Regions from separate parts of the Enterobacter sp. 186315 genome, predicted to be linked through region 1. Evidence: predicted binding sites of a transcription regulator. Region 1 holds the regulator's gene; the other holds the start of a gene.
What was found. The regulator CRP, encoded in region 1, controls carbon source genes, mostly activating them, when cyclic AMP is high. The targets are predictions, from matches to a motif close to ATGTGANNNNNNTCACAT.
Positions count from the first base shown of each region.

Region 2: the regulator CRP is predicted to act here: its motif matches at 2,273-2,290, upstream of bhsA (multiple stress resistance protein BhsA).

Region 1 is NZ_JBPTTK010000024.1:19,594-27,045, reverse strand. It holds gene argD (bifunctional acetylornithine/succinyldiaminopimelate transaminase) at 1-873, shown strand, start outside; gene ACSVHP_RS19940 (YccS/YhfK family putative transporter) at 875-2,962, opposite strand; gene crp (cAMP-activated global transcriptional regulator CRP) at 3,020-3,652, opposite strand; gene ACSVHP_RS19930 (OsmC family protein) at 3,965-4,369, shown strand; gene ACSVHP_RS19925 (phosphoribulokinase) at 4,436-5,305, opposite strand; gene ACSVHP_RS19920 (YheU family protein) at 5,336-5,554, opposite strand; gene ACSVHP_RS19915 (hydrolase) at 5,551-6,573, opposite strand; gene mdcA (malonate decarboxylase subunit alpha) at 6,802-7,452, shown strand, end outside.
Region 2 is NZ_JBPTTK010000021.1:58,042-65,493, reverse strand. It holds gene mfd (transcription-repair coupling factor) at 1-747, shown strand, start outside; gene ldtC (L,D-transpeptidase LdtC) at 895-1,860, shown strand; gene bhsA (multiple stress resistance protein BhsA) at 1,944-2,201, opposite strand; gene ACSVHP_RS19010 (TetR/AcrR family transcriptional regulator) at 2,446-3,081, shown strand; gene ACSVHP_RS19005 (TonB-dependent siderophore receptor) at 3,270-5,465, shown strand; gene ACSVHP_RS19000 (glycine zipper 2TM domain-containing protein) at 5,550-6,089, opposite strand; gene ACSVHP_RS18995 (NAD(P)/FAD-dependent oxidoreductase) at 6,269-7,452, opposite strand, start outside.

The DNA of each region.
Region 1 (7,452 bases):
AAGCTGGCGCGCCTTTACGCCAACACGCGTTACAGCCCGTACAAAACCAAAATCATCGCCTTCCATAACGCCTTCCACGGGCGCTCGTTCTTCACCGTGTCCGTGGGCGGCCAGCCCAAATATTCCGACGGCTTCGGCCCTAAACCGGCGGATATCGTCCACGTGCCGTTTAACGATCTTCACGCGGTAAAAGCGGTAATGGACGACCACACCTGCGCGGTGGTGGTCGAGCCGATTCAGGGCGAGGGCGGCGTGACGGCGGCGACGCCGGAATTCCTTAAAGGGCTGCGCGAGCTGTGCGACGAGCATCAGGCGCTGCTGGTGTTTGACGAAGTGCAGAGCGGGATGGGGCGCACCGGCGACCTGTTCGCCTATATGCACTACGGCGTGACGCCGGATATTCTGACCAGCGCCAAAGCCCTCGGCGGCGGCTTCCCGGTCAGCGCGGTGCTGACCACCCAGGAGATCGCCTCCGCGTTCCACGTCGGTTCTCACGGTTCGACCTACGGCGGGAACCCGTTAGCCAGCGCCGTGGCCGGGGCCGCGTTCGATATTATCAACACGCCCGAGGTGCTGAACGGCGTGAATGCGAAGCGCGAGCTGTTTGTGAAGCACCTGCAACAGATTGACGCGCAGTTCGACGTGTTCAGCGAGATCCGCGGGATGGGGCTGCTGATTGGCGCCGAGCTGAAGCCGCAGTACAAAGGCCGCGCGCGCGATTTCTTCCACGCCGCCGCCCACGAAGGGGTGATGGTGCTCAACGCCGGGCCGGACGTGATGCGTTTTGCGCCGTCGCTGGTGGTGGACGAGAAGGATATTGAAGAAGGATTAACGCGGTTTGCGGCGGCGGTCGCCAGGGTTGTTCGCGGGTAAATTAGTACGGCGTTCGCTTTAAAATCCGCGTTAACCACACGCCGTGATGCGGGCGCTGTCGCCATGCCACCGACGAAATGGTGTGCATGGTGCTCAGATGCCCGAGAATGCGCTGCAAATGCTGCTCCAGCGTGCTCATCGGCCCGTGGGTCAGCGTTTCCGGCGCTTCCAGAATGTTCGAATCCCCCGCTTCCCCCGGCGCATCGTACTCCAGACGCTGCTGACACCGCTGCAACGCAATCTCGCAGGACTGTAAATAGCGCTGCGCCAGATCCGGCGTCAGCATCGTGTGCTCGCGCGCCAGCGTGGTCATGGCGTTAATGTGCTCGACGATAAACTGGCTGTGCGTCACCCACAGCCTCATGTCTGCCAGATAGTGCGAGTTAAAGCCCGGCTCCTGCATCGCCTGGTTGAGCGAGTTAAACAGGGCGTTGTGCGCCTGGTTCACCTTCATGCGCTGATACGCCAGCGGGGAGGGCTGCGGATCGTCGCTCAGGATCAGACGAATCGCCTGCTGATCTGCCTCCAGCGCGTCGTGGGCGTTCTGGCGCAGCAGCCCGCTCTGCCACTGCGGCCACAGCCAGACCATGCCGCCAAAGGCAATCAGGCAGCCAATCAGCGTATCCACCAGCCGGGCGACAATAAACTGCTCGCCGTTGAGGGTCAGCAGTTGCAGGGTGTACACCGCCGTCACCGTAAAGCCCACCATCGCCCAGCCGTAGTTCTTGCGGATAATCAGGTAGCTCACCACCGTCACCACCAGCATTCCCATCAGCGTGTACCCGTCCGGGACGTGGAAGTGCAGCGTTATACCGGCAATGATCAGCCCCGCCATGGTGCCGCCCGCCCGGTGCAGAATGCGCACCCGCGTGGCGCCGTAGCCGTTTTGGGTCACGAACAGCACGGTCATTAAGATCCAGTAGGGCTTAGGCAGGTGCAGCGCCATCCCCATCAGGCTGGCGATGCTGAGCATCACGCTTATCCGCGCGGCGTTGCGCAGGGCGGCGGACTTAAGGGACAGATAGCTTTTCAGCGCGGGCAGCAGCGGCAGACGTTTTTGCTTGTCGGCCATCAGATCGCGCGGATAGAGCGGACGCTGGGTGCGCAGCACGCGCGCAATGCGGCTGAAGTGCCACGCGGCGAACTGCCCGACCGGGTTATCCGCGTGCTGACGGGCAATTTTCTCCAGCGCGCCAAGCTGTTTGTCCATGTTAAAACGCGTGGGGTAGCGGTGATAAAGAATGTCGTCCGCCAGCGTGCGCAGGCGTGCGGAAACGGTCTGGGCGTTCCAGCGGATCACCGCTTCGGCGTGGCTGCGCTCCACCAGCTTTTGCACCTCCTGCGGATGGTGAAGGCTGACGGAGATATGCTCCTGGAGATCGAGCCCCACCTGGAAAATGCGCAGCAGGCGCTTGTAGTCCTGGTTTTTATTGGCGGCGAGCATATGCAGCTGCTGATAACACTGGCTGATGAGATCCACCACCTTCTGCTGGCGGGTGAGCAGCGGCGGCAGCGACTTTTCCGGATCGGCGTGCTGGGTGAGCAGGGTATATTTCGCCTCGCAATAGTCCGCAAGCTGAACGTACAGCAGGCTCAGGGATTCGCGCAGCGGCTGTTCGCGCCACAGCCAGAACCAGAACCAGTTAAACAGCCCGTACCACAGCGTGCCGAGCGCGTAGATCAGCAGCGGCTCCCATATCGGCATGTTCCCGGCGAGGCTCAGGGTGAAGATGGCGGCAATCAGCGAGGCGGGCAGCAGCCGGGCGTGCAGCGAGCTAATTTCTGCCGTCACGCCGAGCGTCATCGCCAGCACGGTTAAGATCAGCGGGAGCGGGATATCGCGGGCCAGCAGCAGCTGCACGGCGAGGCTACAGCCTGCAAACAGGCAGCCGCCAATAATCAGGCGTTTGAAAAAGCGTTTGTGCGGCGTGTCCAGACCGGCAATGTTGCAGCAGGCGGGAACGAGGGAGAACAGCAGACCTTGTTGCAGATGGCCGAGCATCAGCCCCACGGCCACGGGAAGACATAACACCAGCGTTTGTCGCAGTGCATAGTTAACTTCCGGGTGATAGATCAGCCTGCGCCACATGGGGAATAGAGACAAAAACGGCGTGGCACCTCGCGATGCCACGCCGTTTGACCGGAATTAACGGGTCCCGTAAACCACGATAGTTTTACCGTGGGCGGAAATCAGGTTCTGGTCTTCGAGCATTTTCAGGATACGGCCAACCGTTTCACGAGAACAGCCGACGATCTGACCAATTTCCTGACGCGTGATTTTAATTTGCATACCGTCAGGGTGGGTCATGGCGTCTGGCTGTTTCGCCAGGTTCAGCAGCGTCTGTGCGATACGGCCTGTCACGTCCAGGAAGGCGAGGTTACCCACTTTCTCGGAGGTCACTTGCAGACGGCGCGCCATCTGGGAAGAGAGACGCATCAGGATGTCAGGGTTAACCTGAATCAGCTGACGGAATTTCTTGTAGGAGATTTCAGCCACTTCACACGCGGTTTTCGCACGAACCCAGGCGCTACGTTCCTGGCCTTCTTCAAACAGGCCCAGTTCACCGATGAAATCGCCCTGGTTCAGATAAGAAAGGATCATTTCTTTGCCTTCCTCATCTTTGATCAGCACTGCCACCGAGCCTTTAACGATGTAATACAACGTTTCCGCTTTTTCACCCTGGTGAATCAGCGTGCTCTTTGATGGATACTTATGAATATGGCAATGAGACAAGAACCATTCAAGTGTCGGGTCTGTTTGCGGTTTGCCAAGCACCATGCGCTGTTATCCTCTGTTATAAGCTGTCACCAGAGTCATAAGATGCATCCAGACTCTGGGGTTGCAATCGAATTCTTACCCATACCCTGGGAAGTCGGCTGTCGTAACATTATCGCAGCCAGTAAAGTTTGATGTCCTCTGCATACATGTGTAACGTCAATGTATTACTGTAGCATCCCGAGTGTTTTAGCATAGCTTTTGCCGCGTGTCTCCTGGTGTCTCGCTTCAGCATGATGCATGTCGCCTTCCGTTGCGAGAAATGTAACGCACGCGTAATCTGTCACCAAAAATGCAACGTTGGAGTTAATGAATATGCAAGCGCGTGTGAAATGGGTTGAAGGTTTAACGTTCCTGGGCGAATCCGCTTCCGGACACCAGATTTTGATGGACGGCAACTCCGGCGATAAAGCCCCAAGCCCAATGGAGATGGTGCTGATGGCGGCGGGCGGTTGCAGCGCGATTGACGTGGTGTCGATTTTGCAAAAAGGGCGTCATGACGTCACCGATTGCGAGGTAAAGCTTACTTCAGAACGTCGCGAAGAGGCTCCACGCTATTTCACCCACATTAATCTGCATTTTATCGTGACCGGAAAAGCGCTCAAGGACGCGGCGGTATCGCGCGCGGTTGACCTTTCTGCGGAGAAATACTGCTCTGTGGCGTTAATGCTGGAGAAAGCGGTAAAAATTACGCATTCGTTTGAGGTGATCGAAGCGTAACAAATTGGGCATCGTGCGCGTTGATGCCCTCACCCTGGCCCTCTCCCACAGGGAGAGGGAAAATGATCACTCGATCTGCTTCCCTTCCATCAACCGCTGCACCAGCGGGGTCATGATCAGCTCCATCGCCAGCCCCATTTTCCCGCCCGGAACCACTAAAGTATTCATATGAGAAATGAAAGAGCCTTGCAGCATCGCCAGCAGCCAGGGGTAATCGATGTTATCCAGATTGCGGAAATGGATGACCACAAAGCTCTCGTCCAGCGACGGGATGCCTTTGGCGGCAAACGGGTTTGAGGTGTCCACCGTCGGGACGCGCTGGAAGTTGATGTGGGTGCGGGAGAACTGCGGGGTCAGGAAGTTGATGTAATCTTCCATGGAACGCACCACCGAATCCATCACCGCCTCGCGGGAGTGCCCGCGCTCGCTCATATCGCGCGTCAGCTTCTGGATCCACTCCAGGTTCACAATCGGCACCACGCCCACCAGCAGATCCACATGGCGCGCCACGTCGTGTTGCGCGGTCACCACGCCGCCGTGCAGCCCTTCATAAAACAGCACGTCGGTCGGCTCAGGGAGCGGCTGCCACGGGGTAAAGGTCCCCGGCACCTGGTTCCAGGGCACCGCTTCATCGTAGGTGTGCAGATACTTGCGCGACTGGCCAGTGCCGCTTAAGCCGTACTCGCGAAACGTCTGCTCCAGCAGGCTAAAGTCGTTGGCGTCAGGGCCGAAATAGCTGATGTGCTTGCCGAGATCGCGCGCCTTGCGAATCGCCATATCCATTTCAGGACGGGTGTAGCGGTGAAAGCTGTCGCCTTCGACCTCTGCGGCCCGTAAATTCAGCTGGGCGAAAATCTTGCGAAAGGCGAGGCTGGTGGTGGTAGTGCCCGCACCGCTGGAGCCTGTAACGGCAATAACCGGATGTCTGGCAGACATAGCAACTCCCTGACTGAAAAGGTTTAAGGGTCAGCCGTGAAAGGCATTGCGGGGCATGATATTGACCGTTTCGTGCAGCTCAGACCATACCAGCACCACGTCGCCGCTTTTAAGCTGGCGCTTCACATCGTTGACCTTTTGTTCGAGCGAACGCTCCTGCTCACCATAATCGGTGCCTTCGCGTAATACAAAGCTTTCAATCAGATTATCGAGCGTTTCGGGAGACAGATCCTGCCAGGGAATAATCATTTTGCACCGTCCAGGAAAGCGGTTAGCCAGTCGGGAATGCGCGTTTCCAGCCACATCTGCGGGCGTCTTAAGGTGCCGCCCACAAAGCCAACGTGGCCGCCGTGCTCGGTCAGCTGGTACGTCACGTTTGCGGGCAGAAACGCCTGCGCGGGGATGGAGTGATGATCCATAAACGGGTCATCTTTCGCATGGATGATAAGCGTCGGTTTGGTGATTTTGCTGAGCAGCGGCATGGCGCTGCACTGGCGATAGTAGTCGATCGCATCGGCAAAACCGTGAATTTTGGCGGTGATCAGATCGTCGAACTCGCGGATGCGCCGCACTTTTTTGAGCTGTTGCAGGCTTACCGGCAGGGTATCCGGGTAGGCCTTCAGTTTGCGCGCGGCGTTGGCTTTTAGCAGGTTCAGCAGATAGCGCTGATAGACGCGTGAAAAGCCCTTTTCCATGTGGTTGCTACAGTGCTCCAGCATAAACGGCGCGGAGACAATCACCGCAGCGTCCAGCGGGATGGTGTCGCCCTCTTTCGCCAGCAGGCAGGCCAGCATATTACCGCCGAGGGAGTAGCCCACCGCCGCCGTCGGCACGGTGCCGAACTTCTCGTTCAGCCAGCGCAGGAACCAGGTGCCGTCTTCGGTTTCGCCGGAATGATAGATACGCTTCTGGCGATTTGGCTCGCCGCTGCATCCGCGAAAATGCATCACCACGCCCAGCCAGCCGCGCGCTTTCGCCGCCTGGATCAGACCGTGCGCGTAGGGGCTGTGCAGACTGCCTTCCAGACCGTGAAACACCACCAGACGCGGCTTGTCTTTGGCCTGCTCGGGATCTTCGCTCCAGGCGAGATCCACAAAATCACCGTCCGGCAGATCCAGGCGCTGCCAGTGTGGGGTGAACTGTAGCCTGCGGCGAATAAGGCGCGGCAGCATGGTTTGCAGGTGGCGGTTAGCCACGCCGCGCATGGGCACGAACGCTGCGCTCTCTTCGGCGGCAATGTCGAAGTCTGATGGGATGATTTGGGTCATAAAGGCGAAGCTAATTATTGTCTGTTATTTACGATACCTTCCTGATTGTACCCCGTTTAGTCCGCTTTTCCGAAACATGAACTGATCCCGATCACATTTTCTTACGTTGATTATTACTCTCAGGCTAACGATCACGCACTACGCTTAATTGATGCCTTTCTCGCCAGCGTGCAGACTTTACTCAACGTTAAGCAAATCAGAATGATTAGCTGAATCAGGAGGTTAATAATGTTATCTGGGCAAACACCGACCCGGCAATGGAACACGCGACGCACCGAAAAAGCGCGTCGCCTGGCTTCCGTACCGGTGCAGGGCAAGGTACTGCCAACCGGCGACCTTGTCGCCATGCTGGAAAAACTGATTGCGCCGGGCGATAAAGTCGTTCTGGAAGGCAACAACCAGAAGCAGGCAGATTTTCTTTCCCGTTCGCTTGCTGAAGTGAACCCGCAAATCGTTCACGACCTGCATATGATCATGCCAAGCGTGGGCCGCAGCGAGCACCTCGATATCTTTGAAAAAGGCATCGCCCGCAAACTCGACTTCTCCTTCTCCGGTACTCAAAGCCTGCGCATTTCGCAGCTGCTGGAAGACGGACAGCTCGAAATCGGCGCCATCCACACCTACATCGAACTTTACTCCCGCCTGTACGTCGATCTCTCGCCAAACGTGGCGCTGATTGCGGGCTTTAAAGCCGACAGCAAAGGTAACCTTTATACCGGTGCCAGCACCGAAGATACCCCAGCGCTGGTGGAAGCCGCCGCGTTCCACGACGGAATTGTTATCGCCCAGGTCAACGAGCTGGTGGATGACGAAACCGATCTGCCGCGAGTGGACATCCCTGGCTCCTGGATTGACTACGTGGTTGTCGCCGACAAGCCG
Region 2 (7,452 bases), on a different contig from region 1:
GGGCGCGTCGGGCGTTCACACCATCAGGCCTACGCCTGGCTGCTGACCCCGCATCCGAAGGCCATGACCACCGACGCGCAAAAACGTCTGGAGGCGATTGCCTCGCTGGAAGATCTGGGCGCGGGCTTTGCGCTGGCAACCCACGATCTGGAGATCCGCGGCGCCGGTGAGCTGCTCGGCGAAGACCAGAGCGGCTCGATGGAAACCATCGGCTTCTCGCTGTACATGGAGCTGCTGGAGAACGCCGTGGACGCGCTAAAGGCCGGACGTGAGCCGTCGCTGGAAGATTTAAGCAGCCAGCAGACCGAGGTCGAACTGCGTATGCCGTCCCTGCTGCCGGACGATTTTATCCCGGACGTGAACACCCGCCTGTCGTTCTACAAGCGCATCGCCAGCGCGAAAAGCGAGAACGAGCTGGAAGAGATCAAAGTGGAGCTGATCGACCGCTTTGGCCTGCTGCCGGACGCGGCGCGAAACCTGCTCGATATCGCCCGACTGCGCCAGCAGGCGCAGAAGCTGGGGATCCGCAAGCTTGAAAGTAACGAAAAAGGCGGCATGGTTGAGTTTACCGAGAAGAATCACGTCGACCCGATGTGGCTGATTGGCCTGCTGCAAAAGCAGCCGCAGCACTACCGTCTGGACGGGCCGACGCGGCTTAAGTTCACCCAGGAGCTGACCGAGCGCAAAACCCGCATGGAGTGGGTGCGTAACTTTATGCGCCAGCTTGAAGAGAACGCCGTCGCGTAACCCCCTCTCCCCGGCAGTATCCTTGCTGCCGGGGAAACAATTTACAAACTCTTGCAATCCGCCTGGATTTCCCGACACAACCATTCACCATAATTATCGCTAACCGGTTAAATAACAATAACCTTATCATTTATATGGATTATGGTGATGATGACCTCTTCGCGTTTTACCCGCTGGATCGCGCTGTTTGCCCTTGCGGCCACGGTGGCGCTGGCGCTTCCCGCCCGGGCGAACACCTGGCCCCTTCCCCCTGCCGGCAGCCGTCTGGTGGGTGAAAACCGCTTCCACGTGGTGGAAGACAACGGCGGCTCTCTGGAAGCGATTGCCAAAAAATATAACGTCGGTTTCCTGGCGCTGTTGCAGGCTAACCCCGGCGTTGACCCCTACGTTCCCCGCGCGGGCAGCGTGTTGACCATTCCGCTGCAAACGCTGCTCCCGGACGCGCCGCGCGAGGGGATTGTGATTAACCTTGCCGAGCTGCGCCTGTACTACTATCCGCCGGGCAAAAACGAAGTAACGGTTTACCCGATTGGCATCGGTCAGCTGGGCGGCGACACGCTGACGCCAACGATGGTGACCACCGTGTCGGACAAGCGCGCCAATCCGACCTGGACGCCAACGGCCAATATCCGCGCCCGGTATAAAGCCCAGGGCATTGAGCTGCCAGCCGTCGTCCCCGCGGGGCCGGATAACCCGATGGGGCACCACGCTATCCGCCTCGCCGCCTACGGTGGCGTCTACCTGCTGCACGGCACCAACGCGGATTTCGGCATCGGGATGCGCGTCAGCTCGGGCTGTATTCGTCTTCGCGATGACGACATCAAAACCCTGTACAGCGTGATTACGCCAGGCACTAAGGTGAACATTATCAACACGCCGATTAAGGTGTCTGAGGAGCCGGGCGGCACGCGTCTGGTGGAGGTTCACCAGCCGTTATCGAAAAACATCGGTGACGATCCGCAGGTTCTGCCGATTAGCCTGAGCGCGCAGATGGTGAGCTTTAAAACGAATGCCGCGACCAACGGCGAGGTGATGGCGCGCGCGATGGAAGCGCGTTCAGGAATGCCGGTCGACGTGACCCGCCATCAGGACATGCCTCAGCAGTCCCTGTAACTACCCGCATAAAAAAGGCCCCGCAGCGATGCGGGGCCTTTTTTTATAGCAGTGGCATACATAAATGAGGGTTTATGCAGGGCTTATTTGTAAATTACCGCGGTACCGTGAAGGGTGTTTGGACCGGTCACAGAGGTGATGCGGAAAGATTTCGCGCCCATTTCGTCAGCTTTTTGCGCCAGCTGATCTTCCAGAGAACTCAGGTTAGTGCCTGCGGTGGCAGAGATAGTGCCGACTTTATGCTGATCGGCAGGCGTCGACTGAACTTCAACAGCCGCGAAGCTTGCGAAAGACATTGAGCTAAGAACGGCAGCAGCGATGAGGATTTTTACGTTTTTCATGATTTATACCTTTAGGCAGATGATTTGGGGGTCGTTAGTTATTTACTTAACGATCGATAGGTAAATAATAAATGTGATCCAGGTCACGCGTCAACATCTTTTTATAACGACCGTTAAGTTAATTTTAAACCCCTTATTTTTCATACCCATATGATTAATTTATTTTTAACTAATCTGCGCTGGTGGTCACTGGCTATTATTTTTATAATGGTCATTCAACAAACCAACAGAGGACCAACGGCACATGACAACTGACGTAACGAGTTGCGCTAAGAAAAGCCGTGGCCGACCAAAAGTGTTCGACAGGGATGCGGCGCTCGATAAGGCCATGACGCTCTTCTGGCAGCACGGGTATGAAGCCACCTCGCTCTCCGATTTAGTGGAGGCCACAGGGGCAAAAGCACCGACGCTGTACGCTGAATTCACCAATAAAGAGGGGCTGTTCAGAGCGGTGCTGGACAGGTACATCTCGCGCTTCGCGGCGAAACACGAAGCGCAGCTTTTCTGCGAAGAGAAAACGGTAGAACAGGCGTTGCAGGACTACTTCACCGCCGTCGCCACCTGCTTCACCAGTAAAGACACCCCGGCGGGCTGCTTTATGATTAACACCTCCGCGACGCTGGCGGCCTCGTCGAAAGAGATCGCCAATACCGTGAAGTCGCGCCACGCCATGCAGGAAGAAACGCTTTGTACGTTTCTGACCGAGCGTCAGCGTCGCGGGGAACTTCCCGCGCACTGCCACCCGCAGGCGCTGTCGCAGTATCTGAGCTGCATCCTGCAAGGGATGTCGATCAGCGCTCGTGAAGGCGCGAGCCTCGAAAAGCTACAGGGCATTACGCGCACCACGCTGCGCCTGTGGCCAGAACTTATCAAAGCCTGATCCCTGAGGGCGGTTCGCCGCCCTTTCTGTTTCTTATCCCCCTCTTTTCTCACTCCTTTTTAGCCGCATAACCCCCTCATTTTTATGAGGTTGATAATGCGATTTATTCTCTTCATTATTCGCATTTGCGTTTTTCTGTTTACCAATACCTGCTAATAAAAAGAGCTATAGCTCAATAAGGAATGATGATGAAGAAGAGCCTCTGGGTGCTCAACCCTGTGCTGCTCGCGATCGCGATGCCGCTTTACGCCGAACAAACCAATGAAGAGAACCTGATTGTCAGCGCTAACCGCAGCCACCGCACCGTGGCGGAAATGGCGCAGACCACATGGATCATTGAAGGCCGTGAAATTGAACAGCAGGTTCAGGGCGGCAAAGAGTTCAAGGATATTCTCGGGCAGTTAATTCCCGGCATGGATGTCAGCAGCCAGGGGCGAACCAACTACGGGATGAACATGCGCGGCCGCGCGATTGTGGTGCTCATTGACGGGGTGCGCCTGAACTCCTCACGTACCGACAGCCGCCAGCTCGACGCCATCGACCCCTTTAACATCGAACATATCGAGGTCATTTCCGGCTCAACCGCCCTCTACGGCGGCGGCAGTACCGGGGGGCTGATTAACATCGTTACCAAAAAAGGCCAGCCTGAAACTCAGGTCGATCTGGAGCTAGGTAGTAAAACCGGCTTTAACAATAGCGACGACCATGACGAGCGCGTGGCGGCAGCCGTCAGCGGCGGCAACGATAACGCCTCCGGGCGTCTTTCCGTGGCGTATCAGCGTTTCGGCGGCTGGTATGACGGCAACGGGGATGCCCTCACCTTCGACAATACCCAGACGGGACTGCAGCACTCGGATCGCCTGGACGTGATGGGCACCGGCACGATTGAGATCGACGCTACCCGCCAGCTTCAGGTGGTGACCCAGTATTACAAAAGCCAGGGCGACGACGACTACGGGCTTTATCTGGATAAAAACATGAGCGCGGTGACCGGCAGCGGCACGGCCCGCACCCGCAGCGGCTTTAGTTCGGATCGTATTCCGGGCACCGAGCGCCATCTGGTCAGCCTGCAATATTCCGATACCGATTTCTGGGGACAGGAGCTGGTCGGGCAGATTTACTATCGCGACGAATCCCTGCGCTTCTACCCCTTCCCGACGGTGGATAGAAATAAAAACGTCACCAGCTTCGCCGCCTCTGAGCAAAATACCGATCAGTACGGCGCCAAAGTCACCCTTAACAGCACGCCGCTCGACGGCTGGCAGGTGACCTGGGGTCTGGATGCCGATCACGAAACCTTCGACTCCAACCAGATGTTCTTTGACCTGGCGAATTCCGTTCCGTCGGGCGGGATGAATAACCGTTCCATCTACTCTACCGGGCGTTATCCGGGCTACAGCATCACTAACTTCGCCCCGTTCCTGCAAAACAGCTATGACATCAACGACGTCTTCACCCTGAGCGGCGGCGTGCGCTACCAGTGGACCGAAAACCGCGTTGATGATTTCGTGGGATATACCCAGCAGCAGGCTATCGCCAACGGCAAAGCCACCTCGGCGGACGCGATCCCCGGCGGCAAAACCGATTATGACAACGTGCTGTTTAACGCCGGGATCCTCGCGCACATCACCGAGCGCCAGCAGGCATGGTTTAACTTCTCGCAGGGCGTTGAGCTGCCGGATCCGGGCAAATATTACGGCAATGGTTCCTACAGGGCGGCTGATGCGCAGGGCCATCTTGCGCTGATCAAAAGCGTGAACCCGAACGACGCGAAGCTTGAAGGTATCAAGGTCGATTCCTACGAGCTGGGCTGGCGCTACACCGGCGACAGCCTGCGCACCCAGATTGCGGCCTATTACTCGCTCTCTGACAAATCCATCGATATCAACCGCAGCGACATGACGATCGACGTGAACCCGCAGAAGCGCCGCATCTATGGCGTGGAAGGCGCGGTGGATTACTTTATCCCTGAAAGCGAGTGGAGCCTGGGGGGTAATTTCAACGTGCTGAAGTCGGAGATTAATACCAACGGTTCATGGGAGAAATGGGACGTCACCCAGGCCTCGCCGTCGAAAGCCACCGCCTACGTGGGCTGGGCGCCGGAGCCGTGGTCCCTGCGGATCCAGACGCAGCAAACCTTCGACCTGACCGATGCGGCGGGCAACAGGCTGGATGGCTACAACACCGTGGATTTCCTCGGCAGCTATCAGCTCCCGCTCGGCAAACTGTCGTTCAGCATCGAGAACCTGCTGGACAAGCAGTACACCACCGTCTGGGGCCAGCGCGCGCCGCTGCTGTATAGCCCAACCTACGGCAACGCCGCGCTGTATGAGTACAAAGGGCGCGGGCGTACCTTTGGCCTGAACTACGCGCTGACGTTCTAAGGACAAAAAAAGCTCCTCAGCCTGAGCGCGTGAGGAGCTAAATCAAGAGAACATCTTTTTTACGCTCTGTTTTTAAACGTGGTTTTACACTTTATTGTTTAAGACCAACTGACCGTTCCCGTCCAGCGGGATCTGCGTGCCGGGGTCTTTATCCATGCGGATTTTGCCCTGCTGATCGCCAATCTTGTAGGTTACGTCGTAGCCGAGCATTTTTTCTGACTTGTCGTAGACGGTTTTGCAGCGCTGCTGGGTCGTGGTGTAGGTATCGTTGTCCTGCATCGCGCCCTGCACCTGGTTGCCTGCATAGCCGCCGCCCAGCGCACCGACAACGGTCGCGACGTCTTTACCCCGGCCACCGCCAAACTGATGACCAATCACGCCACCCGCTACCGCGCCCAGAACGGAACCGGCGATACGGTTTTCATCCTGCACCGGACGGCGATGCGTCACCGCCACGTTACGGCACTCCTTCCGGGGCGTTTTAACGGACTCTTTAATCGGGGTAGCTGAAATAACCTGCGCATACTGCGGGCCGCGGTCAAGCACGTTCAGACTGGCTACTGCCGCCACGCCTAACGCGGCTGCAACGCCAATCCCTATACCCGCCAACATTGATTTATTCACGGGACTTCCTCCTTTGTTGCCATTGGTAACAATTTTGCAATGCAGAAGTGCCGCCGCCAATCAGATAAAGGATCAAAAACCGAGCATTAAGCCTGTTTAAGAGAACTCTTAAGCAGTCAGGGAGGGAATCACAGCATGATATGCTAAAAACCCCTCCGGAAACCGGAGGGGTAAGAGGATTAGTGCAGTTTGAGGCGAGGACGGATCACGCGGTTAATACGGCCCACCAGCATCATCAGGCCGGTTTTGAAGTAGCCGTGCAGCGCAATCTGGTGCATACGGTACAGGGAGATGTACACGAAGCGGGCGATACGCCCTTCTACCATCATGGATCCGCGCATCAGGTTACCCATCAGGCTGCCCACGGTGGAGTAGTTAGAGAGCGATACCAGTGAACCGTGGTCTTTATAGACGTAGGCTTTCATTGGTTTGCCCTTGCGCTGCGCCAGAATGTTGTGCAGCACGAGGCTCGCCATCTGGTGCGCGGCCTGAGCGCGCGGCGGTACGAAGCCCCCTTCCGGACGTGCGCAGGAGGCGCAGTCGCCAATCGCGTAGATATCCGGATCGCGGGTCGTTTGCAGTGTCGGCTCGGTCACCAGCTGGTTGATACGGTTCGTTTCCAGGCCGCCGATATCTTTCATGAAATCAGGCGCTTTGATCCCTGCCGCCCAGACCATCAGATCGGCCTTAATGTACTCGCCATCTTTGGTATGCAGACCGCCTTCGTCGGCGCTGGTCACCATCGTCTGGGTCAGAACGCGAACGCCCAGCTTGGTTAGCTCATTGTGCGCCGCACCGGAAATACGCGGCGGCAGCGCAGGCAGAATACGCTCGCCCGCTTCCACCAGCGTCACGTTCAGCGCTTCGCTGGTCAGCCCTTTATAGCCGTAGCTGTGCAGCTGTTTAACCGCGTTGTGCAGCTCGGCTGACAGCTCAACGCCCGTCGCCCCGCCGCCCACAATCGCGATGTTAACCTTGCCGTTTGCGCCCAGGTTGCTGGAGTATTTCAGGAACTGGTTCAGCATCTCCTGATGGAAACGACGCGCCTGGTGCGGGTTATCCAGGAAGATGCAGTTTTCCTTCACGCCCGGCGTGTTGAAATCGTTCGACGTACTGCCGAGCGCCATCACTAGCGTGTCGTACGGCAGCTTGCGCTCCGGCACCAGCAGCTCGCCTTTGTCGTCACGCAGCTCTGCCAGAGTAATGGTTTTGCTTTCGCGGTTAATATCCATCACGGAACCCAGCTGGAACTGGAAGTGGTGATTACGCGCGTGGGCCAGATAGCTCAGCGCATCCACGCCCTCATCCAGCGAACCGGTTGCCACTTCGTGCAGCAGCGGTTTCCACAGGTGGCTGTGGTTAC